3 regions of the Janthinobacterium sp. 1L-D-8-B-C4 genome follow, and region 1 is predicted to be linked to each of the others. Evidence: predicted binding sites of a transcription regulator. Region 1 holds the regulator's gene; each other region holds the start of a gene.

Region 1 (10,167 bases):
CGTGCAGCATGCCTGCGGCCGCGCCACGGCCCAGTTCGACGCTCAGTTCAGTCAGCTGGTCGAGCCGCTGGGCGATTTGCTCGGGGTGCAGCTGGAGCATGATGGAGGCTGGGAAAGTGGCAACAACCGCCAGTGTACCGTTGCCAGTGTCCGACTGTACATTATAAAAATGCAACAACCGAAAATAGATTTCCGAAACACAACAATTATAAAAAAATGCCGTTTTGTGCACGACAATTAGAATAGAATCAACAATCGTTACAGTATAACAAGGCAGCGATGAAATTTACCTTCAGGGGCGTGCGCGGTTCGATCCCCTCGCCCGGTCCGCACACGGTGCGCTATGGCGGCAACACGACCTGCATCGAAGTGCGTACCGCCAACGGCGCCCTGCTGGTACTCGATGCCGGCAGCGGCATCTTCGCCCTGGCCGGCGCACTGCCGCCGGGACCAGCCACGGCCCATATCCTGATCACCCACAGCCACTGGGACCATATCCACGGCCTGCCGATGTTCGCGCCGCTGTTCATCCGCGGCAGCCATGTGCGCCTGTACGGCGCGGCGGACGCGTTTGGCAACGGCATCGAGCACGTGATGTCCACCCAACTGCAGAACAATTATTTCCCCGTCAGCGAAGCTGCCATGGCGGCCGAGATCGACTACCGTACCCTGGCCGTCGGCGAGCGCGTGGAAGTGGCCGACGCGGTGGTGACAAATACCGCAATGAACCATCCGGTAATCAACCTGGGCTACCGCATCGAGTCCGGCGGCGCCTCGCTGTTTTTCAGCGGCGACCATGAACCGTTCGACAATCCGCACGCCAGCGGCTCGCCCGAACACGCATCCTGCCAGGCCGTCATTGCGCAGCGCCAGGAGGCCATCGACAAGGCGATAGCCGGCGTCGACGCGCTGATCATGGACTGCTCGTACACGCGCGAGGAATACACGGCCAAGCGCGGCTGGGGCCACGGCACCTTCGACGGCGCATTGGAACTTGCCCTGCGCTGCGGCGCCAGGCGGCTGTATTGCACCCACCACGAACCGGGCCGCAGCGACGACCAGCTGGAAGCGGTGTTCGCCGACGTGATGGCGCGTTTTGCCGGCCGGCTGGGGCCGTTGCAGGTGTTCCTGGCCACCGAGGGCATGACGGTTGAGCTGGCTTAAGCCCGTGTGTGTTGGATAACGAACAGTATCGCCTGGCAAAAAAGTGCATCATGGAACTTCATCATTCAAGGAGAGCACCATGACCCAGCAAAGCGAGAAAGCGCGCGAACAGCAGCAGCGCGAAGATCAGCAAGCCCAGCATGAAGCGAACAAAAGCCGCCAGCAGGCCGAGCAGGACAAAGGCGCGATCCGCCAGAATGACGGCCTGAAGGAGCATCAAGGTGGCGACAAGGGCCCGCGCGGCCAGTAATTCCCGACCACCAGACAGGCGCCGCGGCGCCTGTTTCATTTGACACTTCCCCATGAAAAACCTGCTGACGATTGCCGGCCTGGCACTGCTCTCTGCGCTGGCGACCGCCCTGCTCGCCTTTATGGCGCTCGAACTGATGCCCTGCTCCTGGTTCGGCAGCGCCTCGGAAGGCGCTTGCGGCTATGGCGCCACGTTTGCCGTAATGGGTGCCTCGCCGTTCGTGTTCCTGGTGTTGATGGTGCTGCTGTGCATCGGGTATGCGCGCCGGCAGGCAAAACAGGCAAAGAGCGAGCCATGAAAAAAGGGAGCCTGCACGGCTCCCTTTTCAAACGCGACGGTACTTCATCACATGATATGGTGGCCGATCCACCAGGCCACTGCGGCAACAAAAGCCGAAGCAGGAATCGTGAAGATCCAGGCCCAGACGATATTGCCCGCCACGCCCCAGCGCACGGCCGACATTTTCTGCGCCGAACCGACGCCGACGATGGCGCCGGTGATGGTGTGCGTGGTCGACACCGGGATGCCCAGCGCGGTCGACACGAACAGGGTGATGGCGCCACCGGTTTCGGCGCAGAAGCCGCCCACCGGTTTCAATTTGGTGATCTTCTGGCCCATGGTCTTGACGATGCGCCAGCCACCGAACAGGGTGCCGAAGCTGATCGCCGTGTAGCACGAGATGATCACCCACAGTGGCGGCATCGCGTCCGCCGCGTTGGAGTGACCGGCGGCGATCAAGAGCATCCAGATAATGCCGATGGTTTTTTGCGCGTCATTGCCGCCGTGGCCCAGGCTGTAGGCAGCGGCCGAGGCCAGTTGCAAACGGCGGAACCATTTGTCGACCTTGCGCGGTGTGGAACGCACGAAAATCCACGACACGATCAGCATCATGATCGAGCCGAACACAAAGCCCAGCACCGGGGCGATCACGATAAAGGCGACGGTTTTCCACAGGCCGGCGGCAACCAGCGCGCCGGTGCCGGACTTGGCGACAGCCGCGCCGACCAGGCCGCCGATCAGCGCGTGCGAGGACGACGAAGGAATCCCGTAGTACCACGTAAACAGGTTCCAGAAGATGGCGCCCATCAGCGCGCCAAAGATCACGTACTGGTCGATAACTGTCGGGTCAATGGTGCCCTTGCCCACCGTGGCGGCCACGGTCAGCTGGTGAAACACGAAAATGGCGACAAAATTGAAGGTGGCAGCCATGGCAACCGCGGTCTGCGGTTTCAATACGCCCGTCGAGACCACCGTGGCGATCGCGTTGGCGGCATCGTGGAAGCCGTTCATGAAGTCAAACAGCAGTGCCAGGGCGATCAACAGGCCTAGCACGTAAATGCTGATTTGTATGGTCATTGGTATGTTCTTTTCGATTCTGGTTCAGGACAGGCCCAACGCTTACGCGTTTTCGACGATGATGCCTTCGATAATATTGGACACATCTTCGCAACGGTCGGTCACGGTTTCCAGAAGCTCGTAGATCGCTTTCATCTTGATCAGGTTGCGCACGTCCGGTTCGTCGCGGAACAATTTGGACATGGCGGCGCGCATCACGTGGTCGGCGTCCGACTCCAGGCGGTCGATCTCTTCGCAGATGGCGACGATCTTGCGCGAGTTGTCCATATTGTGCAGCAGGGCGACGGCGTCGCGCACCTTCTCGGTACAGGCCAGCACCAGTTCGGCCAGGCGCTTGGCTTCCGGCGTAACAGCTTTCAGGTCGTACAGGGAAACGGTCTGGGCCGCGTCTTCCAGCAGGTCGAGGATGTCGTCCTGGCGCGTGATCAGTTGATGGATGTCATCGCGATCGATCGGCGTGATGAAGGTCTTGTGCAGCATTTCAACCGTAGCGTAGGTTACCTTGTCGGCCTGTTTCTCGATGCTCTCGATGGCATGCACGCGGTTTTCCAGGTCGTCGAAATTGGTCATCAGGCCGAGCATCTCTTTTGCGCCCTTGACGCACAGTTCCGCGTGCTGGTTAAACAATTCAAAAAACTTGCCCTCAGTGGGCATCAAGCGTCCAAACATGTCATTCTCCGTTAAGCATTGAGTCGTGTTATTTACTACAGAAAGCCGCCCCGGTGAGTGGGGGCGGCCGATGGAATGCCAGTGCTGCTGTGTTAGTCGCCTTGGTAAAGCGCCAGGCCACCACTGTAATTGCCAAATTTGGTGTACTGCCCCATGAAAGTGAGGCGGATGCTGCCGATTGGCCCGTTACGCTGTTTGCCGATAATGATCTCGGCCGTGCCCTTGTCGGGCGAGTCGGGGTTGTACACCTCGTCGCGGTAAATGAACAGGATCACGTCGGCATCCTGCTCGATAGCGCCCGATTCGCGCAAGTCCGACATCACCGGACGCTTGTTGGGACGTTGTTCCAGCGAGCGGTTCAGCTGGGACAGCGCAATCACCGGGCAACCGAGTTCTTTCGCCAAGCCTTTCAGGCCACGTGAAATCTCGGAAATCTCGGTGGCACGGTTGTCGCCGGGGGAATTGGCCGACATCAGCTGCAAATAGTCGACGATGATCAGGCCGAGCTTGCCGCACTGGCGCGACAGGCGGCGCGAACGCGCGCGCAACTCGATCGAGTTCAGCGCCGGCGTTTCGTCGATGTACAACTGGGCGTCGTTCATCTTCTGGATCGCGTTGGTGAGGCGCGGCCAGTCTTCGTCGTTCAGGCGGCCGGTGCGCAGGCGGTGCTGGTCGAGCTGCCCGACCGAGCCCAGCATACGCATGGCCAGCTGGGCGCCGCCCATCTCCATCGAGAACACCGCCACCGGCAAGCCGCTGTCGATCGCCACGTTCTCGCCGATATTGACGGAAAACGCGGTCTTGCCCATCGACGGGCGGCCGGCGACGATCACCAGGTCGCCCGGCTGCAGGCCGGAGGTCATGCGGTCGAGGTCGATAAAACCGGTCGGCACGCCGGTGATTTCACTCTGGTTGTCACGGCTGTAGAGCTCGTCGATGCGCTCGACCACTTGCGTCAGCAAGGGCTGGATCGCGGTCCAGCCCTGCGCGCCGCGCGCGCCTTCTTCGGCAATCGCAAAGATCTTCGATTCGGCTTCGTCAAGCATCTGCTTGACTTCCTTGCCTTGCGGGCTGAACGCAGTGCCCGAGATATCGTCGGCCACGGTGATCAACTTGCGCAGCACGCCGCGGTCGCGCACGATCTCGGCGTAACGGCGGATATTGGCTGCCGACGGCGTGTTTTGCGCCATCGCGTTCAGGTAAGCGAGTCCGCCCACATCCTCGGCCTTGCCGAGCTGGGTCAGGGTTTCAAAAACAGTAATGACATCGGCCGGCTTCGAGGCGTTCACCATCTTGACGATTTGCTCGAAGATGATGCGATGGTCATAGCGATAGAAATCATCCGCATGCATGAAATCGGCAATGCGGTCATACGCGGCATTATCGCGCAGCAGACCACCAATGACGGACTGTTCTGCTTCGATCGAATGCGGCGGTATGCGGAGGGAATCCAGTTGTGGATCTGAGGGGGCGTTCATGGCGCGAATTATACCCGCTTCGGCGTGCGGGCAAAAATAAAGGGCTGAAAATGACGGAAAAAAAGGCCACAAAAAAGCCGGGCGAACCCGGCTTTTCCAATTGCGGCAATGCTGCAGGCCGAGGCCTGCAAACGATTTACGCGTTTGCGTCTGGTACCACAGCGATCACCACTTCCACTACCACGTCGGTGTGCAGGGCAACCGAAACGTTGTGCTCGCCAACAACTTTCAGCGGGCCGGTAGGCATGCGTACTTGTGCTTTTTCAACAGCGAAACCTTGCTTGGTCAGCGCTTCAGCGATGTCGAAGTTGGTGACAGAACCGAACAGACGGCCATCGACGCCAGCTTTTTGAGCAACTTGAACGGTCAGGCCGCTCAGTTTTTCGCCCTGGGCTTGCGATGCAGCCAGTTTGGCGGCAGCAGCTTTTTCCAGTTCAGCGCGCTTGACTTCGAATTCGGCGATCGCCGTAGCGGTAGCACGACGGGCCAGGCGTTGCGGGATCAGGAAGTTACGTGCGTAACCGTCTTTGACTTTGACGACTTCGCCGAGGTTACCGACGTTAACAACTTTTTCTAACAGAATGATTTGCATAGTTCTTCTCCAGGAATATCTGACCGATTAAGCGTGGTGCAAATCGGTGTATGGCAGCAGCGCGAGGAAGCGAGCGCGCTTGATTGCGGTGTCAACTTGGCGCTGGTAGTGCGCTTTGGTACCGGTCAGGCGTGCTGGCATGATCTTGCCGTTTTCTTGGACGAAGTCTTTCAGCGTGTCAACGTCTTTGTAGTCAACTTGTTCAACGTGTGCTGCGGTGAAGCGGCAGAACTTCTTGCGTTTGAACAGTGGGTTTTGCTGTTTGCGTTTTTCTTTAAGCTTGAGCTTGTTTTTGTCGAACTTTTTACCGAATGCCATTCTAGGCTCCTGTATCTAAAATTGCGCTAGTCAGAACTGACTGCACTAAAATCAATGATGTGAAACACCAAACTCTTGCTGTTGCGGCTTTTCCTGGCCAGGAAACCCGTGAACTGATACACCCCGCCCAAGCTTGCCTGACTGAACCGGCCTGAGATTTCGCCAGCGGCAAGCGCGGCAAGTTCAAACTCGGTCAAACGGGCGATACCGGCTTCCATCTGCTGCGAACTGTGCTGCAATACTGCATTCACGATCGGCAACCCTGCCGGGGTATAGCGCAATATTTCGCGCTCGGCAATGATGGCGGTAACTTGTAACTGGTTCAGCGCACGATCCTGGTCAATCAGGCTGCTGCTGCGGCTGGAGCGGCTGCTGGTGCTTCGGTGCGGTGGCTTTTGGCCGCATCTTCGCGTTGTACCGATTTCATCATCGGCGAAGGAGCTGTTTCAGCTTTCTTCATTTTAACGGTCAGGTGACGCAACACGGCATCATTGAATTTGAATGCTGTTTCCAACTCGACCAGGGTCTCGTTGTCGCATTCGATGTTCAGGCAGATGTAGTGTGCTTTAGGCAGTTTCTGGATCGAGTAAGCCATTTGACGGCGGCCCCAATCTTCCACGCGGTGAACCGAACCGCCGCGGGTGGTTACGCTGGCTTTGTAGCGTTCGATCATCGCGGGCACTTGCTCGCTCTGGTCCGGATGGACGATAAAGACTATTTCATAATGACGCATGCAAACTCCTTCAGGTCGGATTGATAATCGCCCACCCCGGCGTCAAGACGGGTGTGGGAAGGTCAGCCGAAGATTATAACCGCCTTTTGCAATCCGTTCAACCATTGCTTGCCATGCAGCGCCTGCAACGCCCGCCAGCGCAGCATTTTTGCTTCGCGCGCGACTTTTTCCATCGAAATCGGCCGAAAATGCCGAAAGTCGCTTGCATAGTCGGCGATACTGTACAAAAATACAGACTGTTCATATAGACAGCATTTCACTATGCACCCACCATCCATGATCAAGCTGACAGCACGACAAGAACAAATCCTGAACCTGATCAAGGACGCGATTGAAAACACGGGTTTTCCTCCGACCCGCGCCGAAATCGCCAATGAATTGGGTTTCAAATCGGCCAATGCAGCCGAAGAGCATTTGCAGGCCCTGGCCCGCAAGGGCGCCATCGAGATTTCGCCGGGCACCTCGCGCGGCATCCGCCTGATCGGCGCCTCGCTTGCCGAGCCGGCGCTGCCGAAGGTGCCTGCCGCGCTGCTGATGTCGCTGCCGCTGATCGGCCGCGTGGCCGCCGGTTCGCCCATCCTGGCGCAGGAAAACCTGGAAGCGAGCTACAACGTCGATCCGGCCCTGTTTTCGGCCAAGCCCGACTTTTTGCTGAAAGTGCGCGGCTGGTCGATGCGCGACGCCGGCATCATGGACGGCGACCTGCTGGCCGTAAAAAAAGTCGACAGTGCCAAGAACGGCCAGATCGTCGTAGCCCGCATCGGCGATGAAGTCACCGTCAAGCGCTACAAGAAAACCGGCACCCTGATCGAACTGTTCCCGGAAAACCCCGACTTCAAGGTCATTACCGTGACGCCGGAAGACGAGTTTGCCCTGGAAGGCCTGGCAGTCGGCCTGATGCGCAGCTGGCATTAAACTGCTGCACGTGAAAAAGGGCCGCCACAGCAATGCTGTTGCGGCCCTTTTTATTGCCGAAGGCGTTTACGCGTCCAGCGCGCTCTTGAAATCATCGAGCAGGTCGGCTTCATCCTCGATACCGACGGAAACGCGGATCAGCGACTCGGCAATGCCCATGCTGGCGCGGCGTTCTGCACCCATCTCGTAGAAGATCGTATGGGCGACCGGTATCACCAGGGTGCGCGTGTCGCCCAGGTTGCTGGCCGGTATCGCCAGGTTCAGGCGATTGAGGAAATCGAAGCAGTCGATGCCGTCTTTCAATTCAAAACTGAACAGCGAACCGTAGCTGCGGAACAACTCGGACGCCAGCGCGTGCTGCGGGTGCGACGCCAGGCCCGGGTAATGCACGGCCGCCACGCGCGGATCGGCTTGCAGCATGGTAGCGAGCGCCAGCGCGTTCGAGCAGGTGCGGTCCATGCGCAAGGCCATGGTTTCGGCGCCCACGGCAATATGATGCGCCGCTTCCGGCCCCAGCGAGGCACCGAAGTCGCGCAAGGCCTTGGCGCGGATCTGCGCAATGCCCCATTGTTTCGGCGCCGCCTTTTTGTAGTTCTCGAAAATATTCGGGTACTGCGTCCAGTCGAACACACCGGTATCGGTCAGGCTGCCCCCAAGCGCATTGCCGTGGCCGCCGATCGACTTGGTCAGCGCATTGATCACCAGGCCGGCGCCCACCGCTTTCGGGCGGAACAGGTAGGGCGTGGTCATGGTGTTGTCGACGATATACAGGATGCCTTTCTCGCGGCACAGCTCGCCAATCTTTGCCAGGTCGGCGATCTGCGTACGCGGGTTGGCGATGGTTTCAACGAACACGATGCGCGTTTGCGGCGTGATGGCGGCGGCCACGTTAGCCACTTCGGTGGCGTCGACGAATGACACGCCGATGCCCTGCCCCGTCACCGTCTGCCACAGGCTGTTGGTATTGCCGAACAAAAAGGCCGACGACACCACATGGTCGCCGGCGCGCAGCAAGGATTGCACAACGGCACCGATGGCACCCATGCCGGTGGCAAAGCACAAGGTGGCCACACCGTCTTCCATCTGGTTGACCTTGTCTTCCAGTGCGGAGACGGTCGGGTTGCCCTGGCGGCCGTAGCGAAAGCCCGGCTCCTTGCCCTGGAACACGGACGCCAGCTGGCGCGCGTCACTGTAGCCGAAAGCAACCGAAGTATGCACGGGCTTGTGCAGCGAGCCGTGCTCGATGCCCTTGCGGCGGTCGTTATGCAGGATGGTGGTGGTAAAGCCGTAGGTTTTTTTGGTGGTCATCGATGAAATTCCGGATATTCGATTTGCCGCGCAACCCCAAGGCAAATGCCGGGGTCAGACCTGAAGGTCTGACCCCAAAAAAAGCCCGGCGCAGGCCGGGCAGGTTACTTATGCTTCGGTAGTCGCCAGGTTCAGGTTCAGCTGGGAACGCGGCGTGTCTTCGGGCGCTGCCGCCTTCGGATTGTGGCGCGCATATTCCAGGCGGTCCAGGTAGTCCTGCGAGACGTCGCCGGTCACGTAGACGCCGTCAAAGCACGACGCTTCGAAGTTGGTCAGGGCCGGGTTGACGTCGGCAATCGCCTGCTTCAGGTCGTCGATATCCTGGTAGACCAGGTAATCGGCGGTGATTTCGCGGCACACTTCTTCGGTGGTGCGGCCATAGGCGATCAGCTCATCGCGCGTCGGCATGTCGATGCCGTAGACGTTCGGGTAGATCACCGGTGGTGCGGCCGAAGCGAAGATCACCTTGCGGGCGCCGGCTTCGCGCGCCATCTGCACGATTTCGCGGCTGGTGGTGCCGCGCACGATGGAGTCGTCGACCAGCAGTACGACCTTGTCCTTGAATTCGGACGGAATCGCGTTGAGCTTCTGGCGCACCGACTTCTTGCGCGCCGCCTGGCCCGGCATGATGAACGTACGGCCGATATAGCGGTTCTTGATGAAGCCTTCGCGGTACTCGATGTTCAGCGCCAGGGCCAGCTGGATGGCGGCCGGACGCGACGAGTCGGGAATCGGCATGACCACGTCGATGCCGCCTTCGGGCAGTTCGCGGCGGATCTTTTCGGCCAGGTATTCGCCCATTTTCAGGCGCGTGGCGTACACCGAGGCACCGTCAATGACGGAATCGGGACGCGCCAGGTAGACGAATTCGAACACGCATGGGTTCAGGCTGGCGTTGTCGGCGCATTGCTGGCTGTGCAGTTTTTTGTCAGCATCGATGAAGACCGCTTCGCCCGGCGCGATATCGCGCACGAAACGGAAGCCCATGCCTTCCAGTGCCACCGATTCGGAGGCGATCAGGTATTCGGTGCCCTGCTCGCTTTCGTTGATGCCCAGGCACAAAGGACGGATGCCGTGCGGATCGCGGAAGGCCAGCAAGCCCACGCCGGCGATCTGCGCGACGGCCGCATAACCACCCTTGACGCGGCGGTTCAGCACGGTCACGGCCTTGAAGATCGCCTCAGGATCGAGCACCAGGCCGCTGGTGGCCTGATGGATTTCATGGGCCAGCACGTTCAGCAGCACTTCCGAGTCGGAATCGGTATTGATGTGGCGGCGGTCGTTCTTGAACATCTCCTGTTTCAGCTGTTCCCAGTTGGTCAGGTTGCCATTGTGCGCGAGGGTAATGCCGAACGGCGCATTCACGTAAAACGGTTGCGCTTCT
Region 2 (10,167 bases), on a different contig from region 1:
TTTCGGCGTACTGATCAACCGCACGGCGAATAACCCGAACGGCGCCGGCAGTGACGTGCCATATGTCGACAACAATGGCGACGACAATAACCAGTACCTGTTCATGAGCAATGCTGTCGCCAAGGCCCTGAACCTGGCGCCACCAGGCCAGTCACTGCCCGGCTGCCTGGGCGACTGCGACGGCTTTATCCAGTTCAATAGCGATTTCAGGTTTGACTTCGATCCCGGCAACGGCATCGCGCGCAACGCGATCGACTTTATCGGCGTGGCCATGCACGAGATCGGCCATGCGCTGGGCTTTCTTAGCGGCGTCGACATCCTCGACTACAACGCGCCACCGAACGCTGGCCCGTACGACGATATCGAATTTAGCTATGTCTCGCCGCTGGACCTGTTCCGCTACTCTGCCGAGAGCACGGCGGCCGGCGTCATCGACTGGACAGCCGACAACCGCGACAAGTATTTTTCGCTCGATGGCGGCGTGACGCGCGGACCGCTGTTTGCCAACGGCGTCTACCACGGCGAAGGCGACCAGGCCAGCCACTGGCGCGACCAACTTGGCCTGGGCATCATGGATCCGACCGTGGCCTATGGGCAACGAATGGTACTGCAGCCCAATGACCTGATCGCCCTCGACGCCATCGGCTGGGACGTCGCCCTGTTTGCCGTCCCGCTGCCCGGCACCCTGCCTCTGCTGGGCCTGGGATTGGCGCTGATGGCCTTGCTGCGCCATAAAAACAGGCAGTTTTCATAGGGGCGGCGCTTTTTTCACGCGAAAACCGTCTTTCTTGAAGAAAACAGCAAATGTTGATTGACCGAATGCACGCCAACCCTTATGATTTTGTCCGTCGCTGCAGAACACGCAGCGATGAGCAAGATGGCAGCAAACAAGCAGCACAATGCCCACGTGGCGGAATTGGTAGACGCGCATGGTTCAGGTCCATGTGCCTTCGGGTGTGGGGGTTCGAGTCCCTCCGTGGGCACCAGCAACGGGCAGTTTTCGTTGTTATCCGCAGCAAAGCAGTAGCAGTAATGGCAGTCGGTAGTACATAGCCCACGTGGCGGAATTGGTAGACGCGCATGGTTCAGGTCCATGTGCCTTCGGGTGTGGGGGTTCGAGTCCCTCCGTGGGCACCAGCAACGAGTTTTTCATCGTTGTCTTCCGCAGTAAAGTAGCAAGGTAAAAGCAATACAGCAGCATAAGTGCCCACGTGGCGGAATTGGTAGACGCGCATGGTTCAGGTCCATGTGCCTTCGGGTGTAGGGGTTCGAGTCCCTTCGTGGGCACCATTACCTAATTCGCAAAAAAGCCGCAGACTTTCATGAGTCTGCGGCTTTTTTCATTGTGCCTGTGCTTTTATTTCACCAAGGCTGCCTTCACGGCATCGGCCAGGCTGGTGGTCGGACGGCCAATCAGGGCACTCAGTTGCTTGCCATGCTCTTCCAGGCCACCCTTGGCCACGCCCGCGTCGGAGTCGGCCAGCATGTCGGCAAAGCCTTCCGGCACGCCCACGCCCACCAATGCCGCCTTGAAGTCAGCCTGCGGCAAGTCCTTGTAGACGATCTGCTTGCCCGACTGGCGCGCCACTTCGGCCGCGTACTCGCTCAGGGTAAAGCTGTCGTCGCCGGCCAGCTCGTATATCTCTTTCGGCGAAGCCGCCGTCAATACGGCTGCGGCTGCGGCTGCATAGTCGGCACGCGCGGCCGACGAGAAACGGCCGTCCTGCGCCGCGCCCAGCACCACGCCGTGTTCCAGCACCGGCGCCAGGTGTTCGGTGTGATTTTCCAGGTACCAGCCGTTGCGCAGGAAGCTGAACGGCACGCTTGAGGCGCGGATCGCCGCTTCGGTGATTACATGTTCGGCCGCCAGGCCCAGCGGCGTGGTGTCGGCGCGCAAGACGCTGGTATAGGCCAGCAGCGCCACGTCGGCGCGCTTGGCCGCATCGATCACGTTCTGGTGCTGCTGCGCGCGTTGACCCACTTCGCTCGACGAGATCAACAGGATCTTGGTCGCGCCCTGGAGTGCCGCGTCCAGGCTGGCGCCGTCGTTATAGTCGGCCTGGCGCACTTGCACGCCTTGCGCGGCCAGGCTGGCGGCCTTGGCCGGATTGCGCACGGCGGCGATGATGGTATTGGCAGGAACGGTTTTCAGCAGGCTGGCGATAACGTGCTGGCCCAGCTTGCCTGTGGCGCCGGTGATGACGATCATGATAAATCCTTTGTTGTTGGGTAAGAAAAATCTATAATAGCCTCACCACTTACGAAATGTAAGTACGTACCTTTTGGTAAGTATGGAGTTTCTTTTTTCAAGGCCGACTATCATGACCGAAGACATACCGGGCGCCAGCATGCGCGCTGCGCTGGCCAAACAGAACCAGAGCGCCCATCTGATGGCGGCCGCCTGCCCTTCGCGCGGCGTGCTCAGCCACCTCACCAGCCGCTGGGCGGTGCTGGTGCTGGTCTTGCTGCTGAGCGGCACGCGGCGCTTCAGCGAACTGCGCCGCGAAGTGGGCGGCGTCAGTGAAAAAATGCTGGCGCAAACCCTCGACGCCCTGTGCAGCGACGGCTTCGTGCTGCGCCAGGCCTATCTGGTGATACCGCCCAAGGTGGAATACAGCTTGACGCCATTAGGGCGCGAGGCAGCCGAAAGGCTGGCCGTGCTGGTCGACTGGATCGAAGACAATTACCCGCGCATCGAACAGGCGCGCGCCGACCTGGCGCAGGCCGCGCCAGCGGAACAAGCGGCTTGACGCGCCAGCGAGTATTGCTTTTTGTTACCAGTGGAACATTTACAGTGACTAGCCTTGATGTAATACTAGGCCCACGAACAGGCGTCATGATTGCCACACCATGAATCAGTTGATTTCCTCCATCGCCGGCCGGGCCAGGGTCTTGCTGGTCAGCAGCGCCACCAGCGATATGCGCGAACTGCTGTATGTGCTGGACCGGCATAACCTGGGCACGGGCGTAGCCGGCGATATCGATGCGGGCGTGGAACTGGCCGCCGGCGGCACCGACCTGATCCTGCTTGACGCGGCGCTGGCCGGCGGCAATATCGGCGCCACCTGCCTGCGCCTGCGCAATGCGGCCGAGCGCCATGGCGTGCCGCTGCTGCTGATGTCGTCTTCGCCCAGCGCCGAAGAACAGGGCCGCAGCGTGGGCGCCGGCGCCAGCGACTACATCAAGATGCCCTTCAATGCGCGCGACGTGGCAGAAAAAATCCTGATGGAACTGGCGCTGCACAAGGCGCATAAAAATGACGCCGTCAGCGAGCCTGCCGCCGCGCCGCCGCGCCCCGTGCATCCGCAAACCCTGGAAGTCAATTACCACTCGATCCTGGCCGGCTCGCCCGATGCGGTGCTGCTGTTCGACATCGACAATGCCCTGCTGATCGATGCCAACCACCTGGCCGAAAAGCTGTTCGGCATGCCGCTGGCAACCTTGCTGCAAGGCGGTATGGAACACGTCTTTCCCAGCCGGCAGGCCGATGGACAAGCCTCGACAGCGCTGCTGCAGGAAAAAATGCGCGACACCCTGCAAGGCAAGATTGTGGTCTTTCGCGCCGATTGCTGCCACCGCGACGGCCACGCCATCGCCTGTGAAATCCGGCTGATGCGCCTGTCGGTGCCGGGCCGCCAGTTGGTGCATGCGCGCATTATCGACCTGACCGAACGCAACCTGGCCGAAGCGCTGCGCGCGGGCCAGAACGCGCTGCTGGAAATGATCGCCAAGGGTGCGCCGCTGGTGCCGACGCTCGATCGCCTGCTGCTGCTGATCGAAGCCCAGTCGCGCGGCGTGTATTGCTCCGTCATGCTGCTCGATGAAGACGGCCGGCGCATGCACAGCGTGGCCGGCCCCAGCCTGCCGCGCGAGTACCTGGAGCTGCTCGACGGGGTGGAGATCGGCGCCGGCGTCGGCTCCTGCGGCACCGCCATGTTCCTCGGCGAGGCGGTGGTCGTCAGCGACATCGAGCACGATCCCCTGTGGGCGCCCTACTGCGGCATGGCCGCCGCATTCGGCCTGCGCGCCTGCTGGTCGCAGCCGATCTTCGGCCCGGACGACAAGGTACTGGGTTCGTTCGCCATGTATTACCGAGAGGTGCGCAGCCCCGTGCCGCAGGAACTGGTACTGATCGATGTTGCCGCCGACCTGGCCGGCATCGCGATCGCCCGCATGCGCCACGAACAGGAATTGCAGCGCCACCGGGTCCACCTGGAAGACCTGGTGGCCCGGCGCACGGCCGCGCTGACACTGGCCAATGAACAATCGGAACAGGTCAACCGGGAACTGGCGGCCGCCCTCGAACACCTGTCGATTACCCAGCATGAACTGGTGCGGCGCGACAAGCTGGCCGCCCTCGGCGCGCTGGTGGCCGGCATTGCGCATGAACTCAATACGCCGATCGGCAACGGCCTGGTGGTGGCCACCACCATGGCCGAACGCACGCAGGCCCTGCAAGCGGGCCTGCAGGACGGCTTGCGCCGCTCGGAGCTGGAAGCCTACCTGGCACAGGCCGGCGAAGCGGACGCCATCGTGCTGCGCAACCTGCAGCGCGCGGCCGACCTGGTGTCGAGCTTCAAGCAGATCGCCGTCGACCGCGCCAGTTCGCAGCGCCGCCACTTCCTGCTGCGCCAGTTCATCGCCGAACTGATGCTGCCGCTGTCGGCCACGCTGAAGGGCGCCGGCCACATGCTGGCGCAGGATGTGGCGCCGGAGCTGGCGATGGACAGCTACCCCGGGCCGCTGGGCCAGGTGCTGAGCAACCTGGTGGAAAACTGCGTGCGCCACGCCTTCGAAGGACGCAGCGGCGGCGCCATCGGCATCACGGCGCGCGCCAGCCCTGACGGCGAAATGATCAGCATCGCAATTGCCGACAATGGCGCGGGAATTGCCGCCGGCGACCTGGCGCGCATCTACGACCCTTTCTTTACCACCCGGCTCGGTTCGGGCGGTTCGGGCCTGGGCCTGCATGTGGCGCACAATATCGTCACCGGCGTGCTTGGCGGCCATATCGATGTCGCCAGCAGCGCAGCCGGCACCACCTTTACGCTGCACCTGCCGGCTGTCGCGCCGCAGGCCGGCCCTGTCGCTGGAGAATGAAATGAGCACGATGAAGCACCTGATCGCGGCAGGCCTGCTGGCGGCCTGCACGGTGGCCACGGCCGCGCCGGCACCCTGGTACAAATGGCGCAGCAAGGTCGACGGCACCTTGTCGTGCGCCCAGTCGACCCTGGGTTTCGGCTGGGAACGGGCCTCGGGACCGTACAAAGATAGCCGTTGCGAAAAACCGGCGCTTGTTAAATAATGGGTGCATAACAACACGGGGCAACCGGCTTGACAACAAGCGATGGCAATGCAGTGCCGAAGAGTATTGGAAGATAAAACGTATCTATTCAAACCGAGGAGACCACATGTTTACCAATCCCGAACAATTCGCATCGGCCACCAAGGCCCTGTTTGAATTCCAGCTGATGACCTTCAATACCCTCACCACCAAGGCGGTGCAGGGCGTGGAGCAGGTGCTGGCATTGAACATGGCCACCGCCAGAGCCGGCGTCGAAGACAGTATCGCGGCCGGCAAGGAAATCAGCCAGGCCAAGGATCCGAAAGCGGCCATGGCAGCCGCCGCCGCACAGCTGCAACCGGGTGTGGCAGGCGCCAAGGCCTACAAGCAGCAGCTCGATGACATCATCAAGGATATCCACACCGAGTTCACCACCGCCGCCGAAGCCCACGTGGCCGAAGCGAAAAGCAATCTGAGCGCACTGATCTACGACGTGACGAAAAACGTGCCGCCCGGCTCGGAAAACGCCGTCGCCATCGTCAAGGCCGCCATCGACAACGCCTTTCTCGGCTACGAGCAAGTCACCAAGGCCACCAAACAGGCCGTGAAAACCGTGGAAGAACAGATCGCCAAGGCCTCGGCGCAGGTAGCGCAGGCGTCGGACAAGGCAACGGCAGGCGTACAGGAAGCGGCTGAAAAAGTGGCGCCGAAAGCGGCCAAGGCAGCAAAGAAATAAGCGTAGGTCGGATTAGCGGCGAAGCCGCGTAATCCGACAACATCGTTGACCATGACCGTGGTGTTGTCGGATTACGCGCAAGCGCTAATCCGACCTACGCCACCCTTACCGGGGTTATGCGGTACACACACCTTCTTCCCCCCTCCAGCAGATACTCGCTGCGCTCCACCGTGCAATCGTCGCCGAGCACGCGCTGGAAGACCGCTAGTTCCGAGCGGCAGAATTTCTGGCACGACGTCGCCGCCGCGCAGATCGGGCAATGGTTTTCCACCAGCAGCACGCTGCCGTCCGGCTGCGGTTCGGCATCGGCCATATAGCCTTCGCCATCGCGGGCGACGGCCAGGCTGGCCACGCGGTCCGACAACTGCGCGGCGTCATCGATTAACGCGCGATACGCCGCCTCGCTACTCGCTTCACGCGCGGCGATCAGCTTGTCCATGCCTTCGTCGCCGAACAGCTGTTGCACCTGGGTGATCAGTTCCAGGGTCAGGTCGGCGTGGCGGTCGGGAAAGCGCGCATGGCCGGCGTCCGTCAGCGACCAGCGCCGCGACGGCCGGCCCACCTTGTCGGCCACGTCCTCGAACGCCACCAGGCCCTTGCCATGCGCCGCTTCGAGCTGGCGCCGCGCCCCCATCGAGGTGATATCGAGCAAGGCCGCCAGTTGCTGCGCCGTCTGCGGGCCGCGCATTTTCAGCAGGAACAGCGTCTGCTCCGAGGTAGCCACGGTGACACTCATGCGGCCGCCTTCAGCTGCGGCGCATCGGTGGCATTTAGGTGACGGCGCCAGCGGTTCATGCGCCAGGCCGACCAGGCCGCGCACAGGGCGCCTACGATCAGCACCAGCCGCGTGTCGATCAGGATCAGCAGCGAGCCGCCCAGCGCAACGACGATATTGGCGATGCAGAAGGTGGTCGACAGCAAGCCCATCACGGCGCCCTGGCCGTGGGCGCTGAAGCGCTCGGCGCACCAGCCCTGGACCACCGTGTTGTACAGCGCGTTCGGGATGCCGAACAGGACGATGGCGGCTATGCCGACCCAGATATTGCCGACTGCCAGTACCAGGATGGCCAGCGCGATACCGCAGCCATACCAGCCTGCGCGCTGCAAGGGCGCATGGCGGCTGGGTCCGCCCGCCAGCAGCGAAGTAATCGTCATGGTGCCGCACAGGCCCACATTGACCCAGGCAATCGCCTGCGCGTTGTAGTGGGCCGTCTCGACCAGCCACAGCGGATAAAACTCATAGAAACTGGCCACGCCGCAAGTCAATGCCAGTTGCACGATGAACAGCGTGCGCAATTCCTCGTGGCGCAGCAGGTTGAGCGAATGGCGGTCGCGCGCCACCTGCCACCATGAGGTGGTCAGCAGCGACGGCGTTTCGCGCGGCAAGCCGATGGCCACCAGCACGGCCACCAGCATCAGTGCGCCGGCGGCAATCCAGAACGGTACCGTCACGCCCCACACCAAGGTGGCGCCGGCCAGGATCGGCCCCACCAGCCAGCCCAGATAAAAGGCGCCGTTCAGCCACGACATGGCGCGCAGGCGCAGCGGCCCTTGCAACTGGTCGGCCAGCATGGCGCGCGCCACGGCGCCATTGCCTTCGAGCAGGCCGGTAATAAAGCGCGCGACGATAAACAACGGATAGGACTGGATCACCAGAGCCCAGGCCGTGATCGCATGGCCGATGGCGGCGCCGACAGCGGTGCGCATCAGCAGGGGGCGGCGGCCATAGCGGTCCGACAGCGGCCCCAGCAAAGCTGAACCGATCAGCAGGCCCAGCGGATTGATGGTCAGCGCCAGGCCGAACAGCAGCTTGGACGGCAGGCCCATGAAGTTGTTGAAGGCGTTCGGTGCTTCGGCGGCGAACAGCGGCGGCAATATTGGATACGGCAAGGACGCGCCGATGGTCGACAGCAGGGCCAGCATGCAGGCGGCGGTGATCAGGATAGCATTTTTCATACGCCAGAATATACGGCCCTCCCGACAATAAGTAAACATTTTTGATTATTTATAATGACTGGCGCAACGCCGGTGCTGCGCGGTACGGAAAACGCTGGGCAAGCAGGCCGCCAGGGTTTAAACTGTATATAAACACAGTAAAACCATATCTAAGTAACATCAAAGAGCCTGCCTGCCCCACCATGTTGAGAGTCCTGGACAATCCCTTGTACTATCTGGAAAACTTCCAGGGCGTGCTGAACTGGATCAGCGAGCGCTATGCCGATCTGCTGAGCGAGGAAGAAACGCAGTTCATCGCGCAGTTCGCGCCCCTGCCGCAAGCATCGCGCGCGCTGTTCGTGCGGCTGGTGATGCGCAAGGGTTGTCTGTTTCGCGCCAGCAAGCTCAACTATGCCGAGATCGGCGACACGCGCGCAGCCGCCCTGCCCCTGCTGGCCGCCGGCTGGGTGGTGGCGGACCCGGCCATCGATATCGACACCCTGTTCGAGCTGCTGCTGAAACCCGAACTGCAGCAGGTGTTCTGCATGGCCGGGCCCTTGAAAACCGCGCGCAAGACGGAACAGCTGGCAGCACTGCGCGAGCAGCATGCCGGCGAACAGCCGTTTTCCGCCTGGTATCCGGCCTCGAACGATGTGCTCTACAGCATCTGCAACCAGCCCCTGTGCGACCGGCTGCGCCTGATTTACTTCGGCAATTATCACCAGGACTGGTCGGAATTCGTGCTGTCCGACCTGGGCGTGTATCAATATGAAAAAGTCGAGTTTTCACTCGCTTCGCGTGGCTTTCGCACGCGCCAGGATATTGCCCACTATGAAGTACTGCACCAGTGCCGCGAGCGCTTCAACGACGAGGCTGCGCCCGCACCTGCCGACGAAGTGCTGCAGGAACTGGCCGCGCTGGCCTGTGACCCCGGCAACGCCTGGCTGGCCAGCCGCCGCGACAAGCTGCAATTCCAGATCGCCCAGCAGCTGGAAAAATCGCAGGACTGGCCCGCCGCCTACCGCGCCTATGCCGATTGCCGCTATCCGGGCGCGCGCGGACGGGCCATACGCGTACTGGAAAAAGATGAACAGCCGGGCGCCGCCTACGAGCGCCTGACGATCGCCCTGCAGGCGCCGGAAAGCGAAGCCGAGCGCCAGTTGCTGCTGCGCATGGCGCCCCGCTTGCGGCGCAAACTGGGCCACGCGAAACAGGCGGCCACGCCAGCGGCGCCGGTCGAGCGCATCGATCTGCTGCTGCCCTTCCCGCAAGAAAGCTGCCATGTGGAAGGCGTGGTGCAGCAGCACCTGATGCAGGACGACGCGCCGGTCTATTACGTGGAAAACACGCTGATCAATTCCCTGTTTGGCCTGCTTTGCTGGCATGCCATTTTCAAGGCGATACCGGGCGCCTTTTTCCACCCGTTCCACCGTGGCCCGGCCGACCTGCACAGCGCCGACTTCCATGCGCGCCGCCTCGACGACTTTACGGCCTGCCTGGGGCAGCTCGACAATGGCGACTACCGCGCCAGCATGCGCGCCACATACGACGCCAAGCACGGCATCGTGTCGCCATTCGTCAGCTGGCAGGTGTTTGATGGCGAGCTGCTGGAACTGGCGCTGGCCTGCATTCCGGCCGCGCACCTGAAAAAGGCGTTTGAACGCATCTTGCTCGACATTAAAAGCAACCGCACGGGCTTTCCCGACCTGATCCAGTTCTGGCCGGCCGAACAGCGCTACCGCATGATCGAAGTAAAGGGACCGGGCGACCGCCTGCAGGACAACCAGCAGCGCTGGATCGCTTATTGCGCCCAGCATGCGATGCCGGTTTCCGTGTGCTATCTGCAATGGTCGCAGGCGGTGGCGGCGTGAAAAAATACACCATTGCCGTACGCGCGCTGTGCGAGTTTACCGCCAAGGTGGGCGACCTGGACCTGCGCTTTACGCCCTCGCCCACGGCGCAGGAAGGCATCGCCGGCCACGCCACCGTCACAGGGCGGCGCGACGACGATTACCAGCGTGAAATCAGCCTGGCCGGCGACTTCGGTCCGCTGCATGTGCGCGGCCGCGCCGACGGCTACGATCCGGCCCGGCGCCAGCTGGAAGAAATCAAGACCTACCGCGGCGACCTTTCCATCATGCCGGCCAACCACCGGCAGCTGCACTGGGCGCAGGCGCGCATCTATGGCCATTTGCTGTGTCAGCAACTGAAC
Region 3 (10,167 bases), 180 kb from region 1:
GGCGTGGATGTAGGGCGCGACGGAGCGCAGCCATTGGACGAATTGGGTAGGGTTTTCCATTAAGCGCATTATAATTCGCTGCGCGATGTGCGCGCTCAAATACCTGTAAAAAACAATGTCTTCAGCCAGCGATAAGTCTTCCCCTCCTTCCACTGTTGCAAATGTGCCAGCGAATGTGCCCGATCGCGCCCCGCGCCAGCGTCCGCCCGTCAGCCAGCAACGGCCGCAAAAGCCGCAAAAGCCTCGTACGGAAGAACAGCAGCAACAGCAGCAACAGCGTGACGCCGCCCGCGCCGCGCGCGAGGCCGAAAAAACCTTCCGCAACCCGCTGCCACCGATCACCTATCCGGAAGATTTGCCGGTGTCGGGCCGGCGCGCCGAAATCGCCAAGGCCTTGACGGAAAACCAGGTGATCATCGTGTCCGGTGAAACGGGTTCGGGCAAGACCACCCAGCTGCCGAAGATCTGCCTGGAACTGGGACGCGGCCAGAAGGGCCTGATCGGCCACACCCAGCCGCGCCGTATCGCCGCCTCGTCGACCGCCAAGCGCATCGCGCAGGAACTCGGCACACCGCTCGGTGTTACCGTCGGTTTCAAGGTGCGCTTTGCCGATACCCTGACGAAGGGCGCATCGGTCAAGCTGATGACGGACGGTATCTTGCTGGCCGAAACGCAGACCGATCCGCTGCTGAAAAACTACGACACCATCATCATCGATGAGGCGCACGAACGCAGCCTGAACATCGATTTCCTGCTGGGTTACCTGAAGCAGCTGCTGCCGCGCCGGCCCGACCTGAAGATCATCATCACCTCGGCCACCATCGATGCCGAGCGCTTTGCGCGCCATTTCGGCACGCCTGAAAAACCGGCGCCCGTGATCGAAGTGTCGGGTCGCCTGTACCAGGTCGAAGTACGCTATCGCCCGGTCGAGCGCGAACAGGTGGCCATGCCGGGTGCCGCAAATGCCGACAAGCCTGGCCAGAGGACCGCCGCCGCGCGCGAAAAGCGTGACCTGATGGATGCCGTGGTCGATGGCGTGGAAGAACTGTGCCGCATCGGCTCGGGCGACGTGCTGGTGTTTTTGCCGGGTGAGCGCGAAATCCGCGACTGCGCCGAAGCACTGCGCAAGCACCATCCGCCGCACGTGGAAATCCTGCCGCTGTTCGCGCGCCTGTCGGCCGAAGAGCAGGAGCGCGTGTTCAAGACCAGCAATGCGCGCCGCATCGTGCTGGCCACCAACGTGGCCGAAACCTCGCTGACCGTGCCCGGCATCCGCTATGTGGTCGACGCCGGCCTGGCGCGCGTGAAACGCTACAGCTACCGCAATAAAGTGGAGCAGTTGCAGGTCGAACCGATCGCGCAGTCGGCCGCCAACCAGCGCGCCGGGCGTTGCGGCCGTGTCGCCGATGGCGTCTGCATCCGCCTGTACGAAGAGCAGGATTATTTGCTGCGCCCGAAATTCACCGAGCCGGAAATCCTGCGCTCGTCGCTGGCCGCCGTCATCCTGCGCATGAAGTCATTGCACCTGACGGATGTGGAAACCTTCCCCTTCATCGAGCCGCCGCTGGCGCGCGCGATCGCCGACGGCTACCAGCTGCTGCAGGAACTGGGCGCTGTCGATGAGGTCAATAAACTGACGCCGTTGGGCAACAAGCTGGCCAAGCTGCCGCTCGACCCGCGCGTGGGCCGCATGATCCTGGCAGCACTGGACAACGCCTGCCTGACAGAAGTACTGATCGTGGCGTCCGCCTTGTCGGTACAGGACCCGCGCGACCGGCCGATGGAACACCAGCAGGCTGCCGATGAAGCGCACAAGAAGTTTGCCGATGAAAAATCGGAGTTCTTGAGCTACCTGAAGATCTGGCGCTGGTTCGAGTCCGCCATCGAGCACAAGAAAACCAACCGCCAGCTGCAGGACAACTGCCGTACCAATTTCCTGTCGCAGATGCGCCTGCGCGAATGGCGCGACGTGCATTCGCAGCTGCTGACCATCGTCAAGGAGCAGGGCTGGCGTTTGAACGAAGCACCGGCCACCTACGACAATCTGCATATGGCCTTGTTGACCGGTTTGCTGGGCAATATCGGCTTCAAGGGCGAAGACGAACCGGGTGCGGGTTACCTGGGCGCGCGCGGCATCAAGTTCCATATCTGGCCAGGTTCTTCGCTGCTGAAAAAGCCGGGCAAGTGGATCATGGCGGCCGAACTGGTCGACACCACGCGATTGTATGCGCGCTGCGTGGCGCAGATCCAGCCCGAGTGGCTGGAAAAAGTCGGCGAGCATCTGCTGAAAAAATCGTGGGGTGAGCCGCGCTGGGAAAAACGTTCGGCGCAGGTGACGGCGTCCGAACGCGCAACCCTGTATGGCCTGGTGGTGTACAGCCAGCGCCGCATCAATTACGGCAATTTCAACCTGCCGGAAGCGCGCGAAATCTTTATTCGCGACGCGCTGGTGGGCGGCGACTTCGACACGCGCGCGCCGTTCTTTGCGCACAACCACAAGCTGATCAAGGACATTGAAAACCTCGAACACAAATCGCGCCGGCTGGACGTGCTGGTCGACGATGAACTGATCGCCGCCTTTTATGACCAGCTGCTGCCGGCGGACATCTGCAATGGCGCCGGTTTCGAGAAGTGGCACAAGGAGGCCACGCGCGAGAATCCGAAGCTGTTGTACCTGAACCGCGAAGAGCTGATGCGCCATGAGGCGGCAGGCGTGACCACCGACCTGTTCCCGAAAACCATGTCGGTGACGGGCCTGGAAATGGGGCTCACGTATCACTTCGAGCCGGGCAGCCTGCGCGATGGCGTGACGTTATCGGTGCCGCTGTATGCGCTGAACCAGCTGCCGCGCGAGCGCTGCGAATGGCTGGTGCCGGGCATGCTGAAGGAAAAAGTGCATCTGCTGCTCAAATCCCTGCCGCAAAAGCTGCGCCGCCACTGCGTGCCGCTGCCCGATTACGCAGCCAAATTCTGCGAGCGCGTGCACGAGGCGGGCGTGTTTGGCCGCGGCGATCTGATAGACGCCATCATCCTGGACATCCGCACCCAGATCACCATCAATGTGCTGACTACCGACTTCAAGCCGGAAACCCTGCCTGCCCATCACTTCATGAATTTCAAGGTGATCGACGAGCATGGCCGGCAACTCGACATGGGCCGCAACCTGGCTACCTTGCAGGCCGAATTCGGCGGCCAGGCGCGCCAGAGTTTCCAGAAACTGGCCGAGGTGTCGGGAGTCTCCGGCACCGGTACGCCAGGCGCCAAAGTGGCCGGCAGCCAGGTTGCCGCGCGCTTGCAGTCGCAGGCGCAGGCGGCGCCAGCCAAGGGGGGCGCGCCGGCCAAGGGTACGGCTGCACCTGCAGCGGGCAATAGCGTCGCCCAGCATATGGGTTTGACGGGCTGGACCTTTGGCGAACTGCCCGAGCTGCTGGAAATCGTGCAGGGCAAGCTGACCCTGATCGGCTTTCCGGCGCTGGTCGACAAGGGTACGCATTGCGACCTGGAGGTGTTCGATGACCCGACTGTTGCCGCGCGCACGCACAAGGTGGGCCTGCGCCGGCTGTTCGCCTTGCAGATGAAGGAGCAGATCAAGTTCGTCGAGAAAAGCATTCCCGGCCTGCAGCAGATGGGCATGCAGTTCATGGCCCTGGGCTCGCAGGAAGAATTGCGCGAACAGATCATCAACAAGGCGATCGACATCGCCTGCCTGCAAGACCCGCTGCCGCTGGACGCCGCCTCGTTTGCCAAGCGCCAGGCAGAGGGCAAGTCGCGCCTGGTCTTGCTGGTCAATGAAATCGCCCGTTTGCTGTCGCAAGTGCTGACGGAATACCATGGCCTGCCCAAGCGCCTGCAGAATATCGCGGCGCCGGCGGCGGCCGATATCCAGGCGCAATTGCAAGGCCTGGTGCACAAGCGTTTCCTGACGGAAAACGAGTACACGCAGCTGTCGCATTTTCCCCGCTATTTAAAAGCGATCAATGTGCGCCTGGAAAAACTGCGCGCCGACCCCGCCCGCGACACCAAGCTCATGGCCGAATGGCAATCGGCCGCCGCACCGTATCTGCGCCAGGCGAAAGACCGCCAGGCCGGCAAGAATACCGACCCGAAACTGGTCGATTTCCGCTGGATGCTGGAAGAACTGCGCGTGTCGCTGTTTGCGCAGGAACTGAGGACACCGATGCCGGTGTCGGCCAAGCGCCTGCAGAAAGTATGGGAGTCGATGCAGCGATAGACGACGTCGCGTAGGTCGGATTAGCGAGGCTCCGCCTCGCGTAATCCGACAACATTGTTGACGTCACGGTGGTGTCGGATTACGGCGCTTTGCGCCTAATCCGACCTACGCTACCCCTGTGGCTTGATCAACTGCGCCGGTTCATCTCATCGTCATCGCTGAGCGACGAGCGTGAGCCCAGGTCATCCTGGAGACTACCGGTCCCGGTCCCGGTCCCGGCCCGGCTGCCGCTCATCGACGAGCCAGACATCGACGAGCCGCTCATGCTGCCGCCCGTGCCCGATTGCAGGCTGGCGCCGCCGCGCAGGTCGCTGCCTGATGACATGCGACTGCCGCCCAGGTTGCCCATATTGCCCATGTTGCTCATGTCGCCCATGCCATAGCGCGAGGTGGTGCCGTAGAACTGGTTCATCTGGTCATTCCAGGCGTCGCTGGCCATGTCGGGCCAGTTGTCCTTGTCGAAACCGGGGGCGTTTTTCAGTTGTTCCTTGTCCACGTCCAGCATGAAGCGCTTGTTGATGGTGTCCAGGGTCAGCTTTTCCCAAGGCACGGCAAACAGCTTTTCGCCCAGGGTCAGCACGCCGCCAAAGGACAGCACGGCATAGGCGATCCGGCCGCTGCGCATGTCGAGCATGATTTCCTTGATGTCGCCCAGTTGCTCTTCGCTGTGGTTGTAGACATCGTCGCCGATCAGGGTATCGGCACCCATCAGTGCCGGCCCGGGGCCGGTGTCGTTGCGATACATGCCCAGCATGTCGCGGTCCAGATAGCTCATGGTTTTTTCTCCAGTTGAAGTGGATGGAAGTGCGCGGTGAGCATCCAGATTAAGCATGGTGACTTGGCGGCGTTTGAGCTAGCTCAATTGTGTCAGGGGAACTTTTAAAAGCTGAGGATCCTACGGTGTCGTGCGGCAAGTGCGGTACTCTATGGTATCGAATCAGGAGGCTGTGCCATCATGGTTAAACCCGCTACCACATGGCTTCGCGGCTTGCTGCGTGTCGGCAAGACGCAGCAGCGCACGGCCACCAGGCTGGCCAAGGTGCTGTTCGGCCCGCCTGTGGCCAAGCCTGCTTCCAAGCCACGGCGCAAACCGGCCAAGGCCGCCACCGCCACCGCAGCAGCACCCCTGGCGCCGCCGCGCGTGCGCAAGCGGGCCGCACCCGCGCCGGGAAAATGGCTGGCGTCGCACTACGCGCCGCTGGGGGAGCCCGGGCAGTTGCCGGGCCGGCGCCTGCCGTATTATCTGTATCTGCCCGACAAGGCGCCCAATGTTGCCATGCGCACGCGAGGCCGGCCGCTGCTGGTGATGCTGCACGGCTGCGAGCAGAGCGCCACGCAGTTTGCCGAAGGTACGCGCATGAATCGCTTGGCCGAGCGCAAGGGTTATGCGGTGCTGTACCCGCAGCAGTCGCTGCGCTCGCATGCGCGGCGCTGCTGGAAATGGTATGAAAAGCTGACCCAGGATGGTGGCGGCGACGTCGGCCTGATCGTCGGCGCCATCGCGCAGGTGGCCGCGCGTTACCCTGTCGACCGCACGCGCATTTATATCTGCGGCATTTCCGCCGGCGCCGGCATGGCCCATATCGTGGCGCTGAACCATCCGCAGCTGTTTGCCGCCGTCGGCCTGCATTCGGGGCCTGTGTTCGGCGCCGGCCACAGCCTGATCGGCGCCATGCATGTGATGCAGCATGGCGCGGCGATGCGGGTCGACAGCGCCATCGACGAAGTGCTGGCGCGCCAGCCGCTGTTTCCGGGCCTGCCGACCATCCTGATCCAGGGCCAGCAGGACAATGTGGTGCGGCCGATTAACCAGACTCAGCTGGTGCGCCAGAGCATCCGCCTGAATCGCATGCCGGCCACGACGCAGGTCACGGCCGAACGCTGGCCACCGGGTACGGCGGGCAGCCGCAATCCCGCGCATGGCTACGCGCTGCATGATTATCAGGTGGGAACGCAGTTGCTGCTGCGCGTGGCGCAGATCGAACAGCTGGAGCATGCCTGGAGCGGTGGCGACGCCAGCCTGCCATTCAATGCCAAAGCGGGGCCGGACGCCAGCAAGCTGCTGCTGGACTTTTTTGCGCGCCACCAGCGGCGCTTGTAGACCTACAGCAGCAGGAAGGCCAGTGCCGCCACCATGGTCGGCGGCAGGGCACCGGCCAGGAGGCCCAGCGCGCCGATCGATTCACTGTCGAAGCCGCGCCGCAACAGCGCCACGCCGGCCGGGTTCGGCGCATTGGCGATCACGGTCAGGCCGCCGCCGGCGACCGCGCCCGCCATCAGCATGTATTTGGCTTCCGCACTGATGCCGGCGATCAGCGAGCCGAGGTAAGTCAGGGCGGCATTGTCGGTAATCGCTGTCAGGCCCAGCGCGCCGAAGAACAGCGCCAGCGGTTTCAGGCTCGACACAATCGGCTGCAACCACCATTGCTGCATGCCGCCCAATACCACCAGCCCGGCCAGAAAGAAGCCGACCAGCAGGCCTTCCTTCAGGATCAAGGGGTTTTGGTAGCGTTCATACGCCTGCACGAAGCCGAGGAAGAATAAAAACAGTCCCAGGAACAAGACCGGATGATGGGCCAGCGCCACCACGCCGGCCAGCACGGCCAGGTGCACCAGGCTGATGGCCAGCGGCACTTTTGGCGGCTCGACGGCGCCCGGTTTCGGTTTGATGTCGGACGTATTGCTGTGCAAATACTTGCGCAACAACAGGCAGGCGCCGGTGGCGTTGACCAGCACGGCAATCGCCGCTTTCCAGCCGAAGTGGCTGGCCATGAAGGCGCTGTCCCAGTTCCAGGTGGTGGCCACCATCAGCACCGGCGGCGCCGCATACGAGGTCAGCGTGCCGCCGATGGAGACGTTGACGAACAGCACGCCCAGGGCGCCATATTTCAGCCATTCGGGTATGCCTTGGCGAAAGATTTGCGGCGCCAGCATCAGCGCGGCCAGGGTCATGGCGGCCGGCTCGGTAATCAGGGAACCGGTCAGCGGCACCAGCGCCAGGCCCAGCCACGCCAGCGCCAGCTCGGTACGCAACGGCAGGGCGCGCGCCACGCCTTTCAACAGGCGCTGCACGGCGTCGAGCACGGGGCGGGAAGCGGCCACCACCATGACGACAAAGACGAATAGCGGCTCCGTGTAATGGCGCGACTCGGCATAGCTGATCGCCGCGTCGCTGCCGGAAACGAAGGCCATGGCGATAATCAGGATAAACGCCCAGAAGCCGAACACCACTTCCACCTCGCCCAGCAGGTGGAACAGTCCTGCATGGCGCGGGTGGCGGTCGGCCAGCAGGTCAAACGTCTTGGCGGCAAAGGTGTGGACGAGGGCGAGGCCGAAGATGACGGCGCTGATCAATTGTATGGTGCTCAAATGTGATTTCCTTGATAAATGTGAAGCCGCCTGGTGCAATACCGGACGGTAAGGAGAGCGCTCATGGTACAGCAATCGTGGGCAATAACAGTGTTTTTCGACACCGCGAAGCGGCCTGCGCGGCGGCTTGCAGGGCATGGACAGACAGATAATCCTTGCCAAAATGGCCTGTGAATAGTACTGTATATTTATACAGTATTTTACTTAGGTACTTTCATGCAACATTCCGAACTGATGGCCTCGCCGGAAGCCTTGCATCCGTCCTTGTGGCGCGCCTCGCAGCTGGGACAGGGCGCGGTGCGCTGCATCGACACGGGCTTTGCCGCCTTGTCGGCGCAGCTGCCGGGCGGCGGCTGGCCCACCGGCAGCCTGGTCGACCTGCTGGTGCAGCAGGCCGGCAGCGGCGAATTGCGGCTGCTGGCGCCGGCGCTGGCGCAATTGCCGGGCTTGCCCATCGTGCTGCTGCAGCCGCCCCATCCGCCGCAGGCGCTGGCGCTGGCAGCGCAAGGATTGCACCCGTCGCAACTGCTGTGGCTGCGCAGCGCCAGCAGCAAGGATGCCTTATGGGCGGCGGAAAACATCTTGCGCAGCGGCAGTTGCGGCGCACTGCTGTTCTGGCAAAGCCAGGTGCGCGCCGAGAGCCTGCGCCGCTTGCACCTGGCGGCGCAGGGCGGTAACACCCTGTTTTTCATGCTGCGCCCGCTGCATGGCGCGCAGGATGCTTCGCCGGCGCCGCTGCGCCTGTCGGTACGGCCGGCCGCCGGCGGCATCGATATCGGCTTTATCAAACGCCGGGGACCGCAGCGCGATGCGCCGCTGTTCCTGCCCTTGCAACCTCCTTCTTTACTGCAGCGTCATGCGCCTCTGGATCGGCCTCTGCCTGCCCCGGCTCCCGCTCGACGTGTTCTTGCCGAACTGGTCGGCTGACACCTTGTGCGTGGTGCTGGAGCAGGAGCAAGTGATTGCCCTGTCGCCGCTGGCGCGCGCAGCCGGCGTCAAGCCGGGCATGCGCCGCGCCGGCGTCCTGATGCTGGCGCCGCAGGCGCGCGTGCATGCACGCTCATCGGAACTGGAAGCGCAGGCGCTGCAGGAGGTGGCGCTGGCGCTGCTGCAATATTCGCCGCAGGTGGCCAGTGCCGAAGAAGCCACCTTGCTGGTTGACGCCGGCGCCAGCCTGCGCCTGTTCGGTGGCGTGCGCGCGCTGTGCCGGCAAATCGAGGCCAGTTTGCGCGCACTTGGCTATACGGCTGTGCTGTCGTGCGCGCCGACAGCGCGCGGCGCCTGGCTGCTGGCGCAAGGGCTTGCAAAGGCGGGCGCAACATCAGGGCGCGCGCTGGGCATGGCCAGCCTGGTGCGCCAGCTTGACCGTTTGCCCTGCGCCTTGCTGCCGCCGGCGCGCGCTAATCTGGACTGGTTCGACGGCATCGGCTGCCACACGCTGGGGCAGCTGCGCCGTTTGCCACGTCCTGGCCTGCAGCGCCGCTGCGGCCGGCCCTTGCTCGATATGCTCGACGACGCCCACGGCCACGGCACCGAATTGTTCGTCTGGATCGCCGCGCCGCCGAGCTTTTGCGCCGCGCTGGAACTGTTCGACCGGGTCGAGCACGCCGACGCGCTGCTGTTCGGCGCGCGCCGCTTGCTGCAGCAAATGACAGGCTGGCTATGTGCGCATCAACTGGCCGTCGAACGCATCGAATTGCTGCTGATACACGAACGGGGCAGGGTGGCAAAACCGCCGACCGTGCTGGTGCTGGCGCTGGGCGAGGCGGTCTGGCGCGATGAACACCTGGTGCGCTTGCTGCGCGAGCGGCTGGCGCAAGTGACGCTCGACGCGCCCGTGATCGGCTTGCGTTTGTCTGCGCCGCAAGTGCAGGCGATGGCGCCGCCCAGCGAGAGCCTGTTTCCCGAGCCGGGCGGCACGCCGCAGGAACGCCAGCGCCTGATGCAATTGCTGGTGGCGCGCCTGGGCGTGGAGAATGTGCTGCAGGCCATGCCGCAAGCCGACTACCGGCCCGAAGCGGCCAACCGCTGGCTGCCCGTGCCCGCCCGAGTCCCCGCCAAAAGCGCCGTGCCCGACTTGCCGCCGGGCCTGCCCGGCATGCCCCGGCCGGGCTGGCTGCTGGCCCAGCCCATCGCCCTCTTGATGCGCGAACACCGGCCATTTTATGGCTCGCCCTTGCGCATGGTGTCGGTGGCCGAACGCATCGAGGCCGGCTGGTGGGGGCAGTCGCAGGCGCGCGATTATTTTATTGCCGAAGGGCTCGATCACGCCCATTACTGGGTTTATCGCGAACGCATTGCAGGCAATGCGGAAGAAGCGCCGCGCTGGTTTTTGCATGGCTTGTTCAGTTGAATTGCATATCACTAAGAGCAAGGTGTAGTAAAGGCTTGAAAACAGCTGGCCGGAGACGCGCGCCTGAGAAAACGCCGATGGCGGCGTTGCAGCTCCTCGCCGTACTCGTCGTACTGTCTTCGTCGCTGCGCCTTGCCCTCGACGTTTTTCAGGCCCGCTTGGCCCGAGATGCCTGTGCAGGCGACTGGGTTTCAATACGTTTTGCGGGCGTGCT

The links. Region 1 encodes LexA, which represses DNA repair genes until DNA is damaged. Its sites were predicted from a motif close to ACTGTATNNNNATACAGT; they were not measured.
Region 2: a site for LexA is predicted at 8,098-8,115, ahead of AC0Z42_RS19260 (VRR-NUC domain-containing protein). Genes of this name have one in related genera too.
Region 3: a site for LexA is predicted at 7,780-7,797, ahead of imuA (translesion DNA synthesis-associated protein ImuA). Genes of this name have one in related genera too.

What each region holds. Positions count from the first base shown of each region.
Region 1 covers NZ_JBXAVX010000006.1:313,826-323,992, reverse strand. Annotated here, with positions in the region: gene AC0Z42_RS13585 (HD domain-containing phosphohydrolase) at 1-100, opposite strand, end outside; gene AC0Z42_RS13580 (MBL fold metallo-hydrolase) at 280-1,164, shown strand; gene AC0Z42_RS13575 (hypothetical protein) at 1,244-1,414, shown strand; gene AC0Z42_RS13570 (hypothetical protein) at 1,467-1,712, shown strand; gene AC0Z42_RS13565 (anion permease) at 1,760-2,770, opposite strand; gene AC0Z42_RS13560 (DUF47 domain-containing protein) at 2,813-3,439, opposite strand; gene AC0Z42_RS13555 (replicative DNA helicase) at 3,532-4,917, opposite strand; gene rplI (50S ribosomal protein L9) at 5,054-5,509, opposite strand; gene rpsR (30S ribosomal protein S18) at 5,537-5,827, opposite strand; gene priB (primosomal replication protein N) at 5,854-6,153, opposite strand; gene rpsF (30S ribosomal protein S6) at 6,171-6,560, opposite strand; gene lexA (transcriptional repressor LexA) at 6,837-7,475, shown strand; gene AC0Z42_RS13525 (cystathionine gamma-synthase family protein) at 7,542-8,783, opposite strand; gene purF (amidophosphoribosyltransferase) at 8,892-10,167, opposite strand, start outside.
Region 2 covers NZ_JBXAVX010000011.1:138,375-148,541, forward strand. Annotated here, with positions in the region: gene AC0Z42_RS19205 (NF038122 family metalloprotease) at 1-754, shown strand, start outside; tRNA gene AC0Z42_RS19210 (tRNA-Leu) at 902-986, shown strand; tRNA gene AC0Z42_RS19215 (tRNA-Leu) at 1,053-1,137, shown strand; tRNA gene AC0Z42_RS19220 (tRNA-Leu) at 1,206-1,290, shown strand; gene AC0Z42_RS19225 (SDR family oxidoreductase) at 1,358-2,209, opposite strand; gene AC0Z42_RS19230 (winged helix-turn-helix transcriptional regulator) at 2,322-2,750, shown strand; gene AC0Z42_RS19235 (ATP-binding protein) at 2,851-5,100, shown strand; gene AC0Z42_RS19240 (hypothetical protein) at 5,102-5,305, shown strand; gene phaP (TIGR01841 family phasin) at 5,412-6,020, shown strand; gene AC0Z42_RS19250 (helix-turn-helix transcriptional regulator) at 6,115-6,756, opposite strand; gene AC0Z42_RS19255 (MFS transporter) at 6,753-7,976, opposite strand; gene AC0Z42_RS19260 (VRR-NUC domain-containing protein) at 8,159-9,826, shown strand; gene AC0Z42_RS19265 (ATP-dependent DNA helicase) at 9,802-10,167, shown strand, end outside.
Region 3 covers NZ_JBXAVX010000006.1:134,378-144,544, forward strand. Annotated here, with positions in the region: gene argA (amino-acid N-acetyltransferase) at 1-60, opposite strand, end outside; gene hrpA (ATP-dependent RNA helicase HrpA) at 116-4,231, shown strand; gene AC0Z42_RS12770 (PRC-barrel domain-containing protein) at 4,359-5,006, opposite strand; gene AC0Z42_RS12775 (extracellular catalytic domain type 1 short-chain-length polyhydroxyalkanoate depolymerase) at 5,187-6,332, shown strand; gene AC0Z42_RS12780 (putative Na+/H+ antiporter) at 6,335-7,600, opposite strand; gene imuA (translesion DNA synthesis-associated protein ImuA) at 7,817-8,527, shown strand; gene AC0Z42_RS12790 (Y-family DNA polymerase) at 8,457-9,953, shown strand.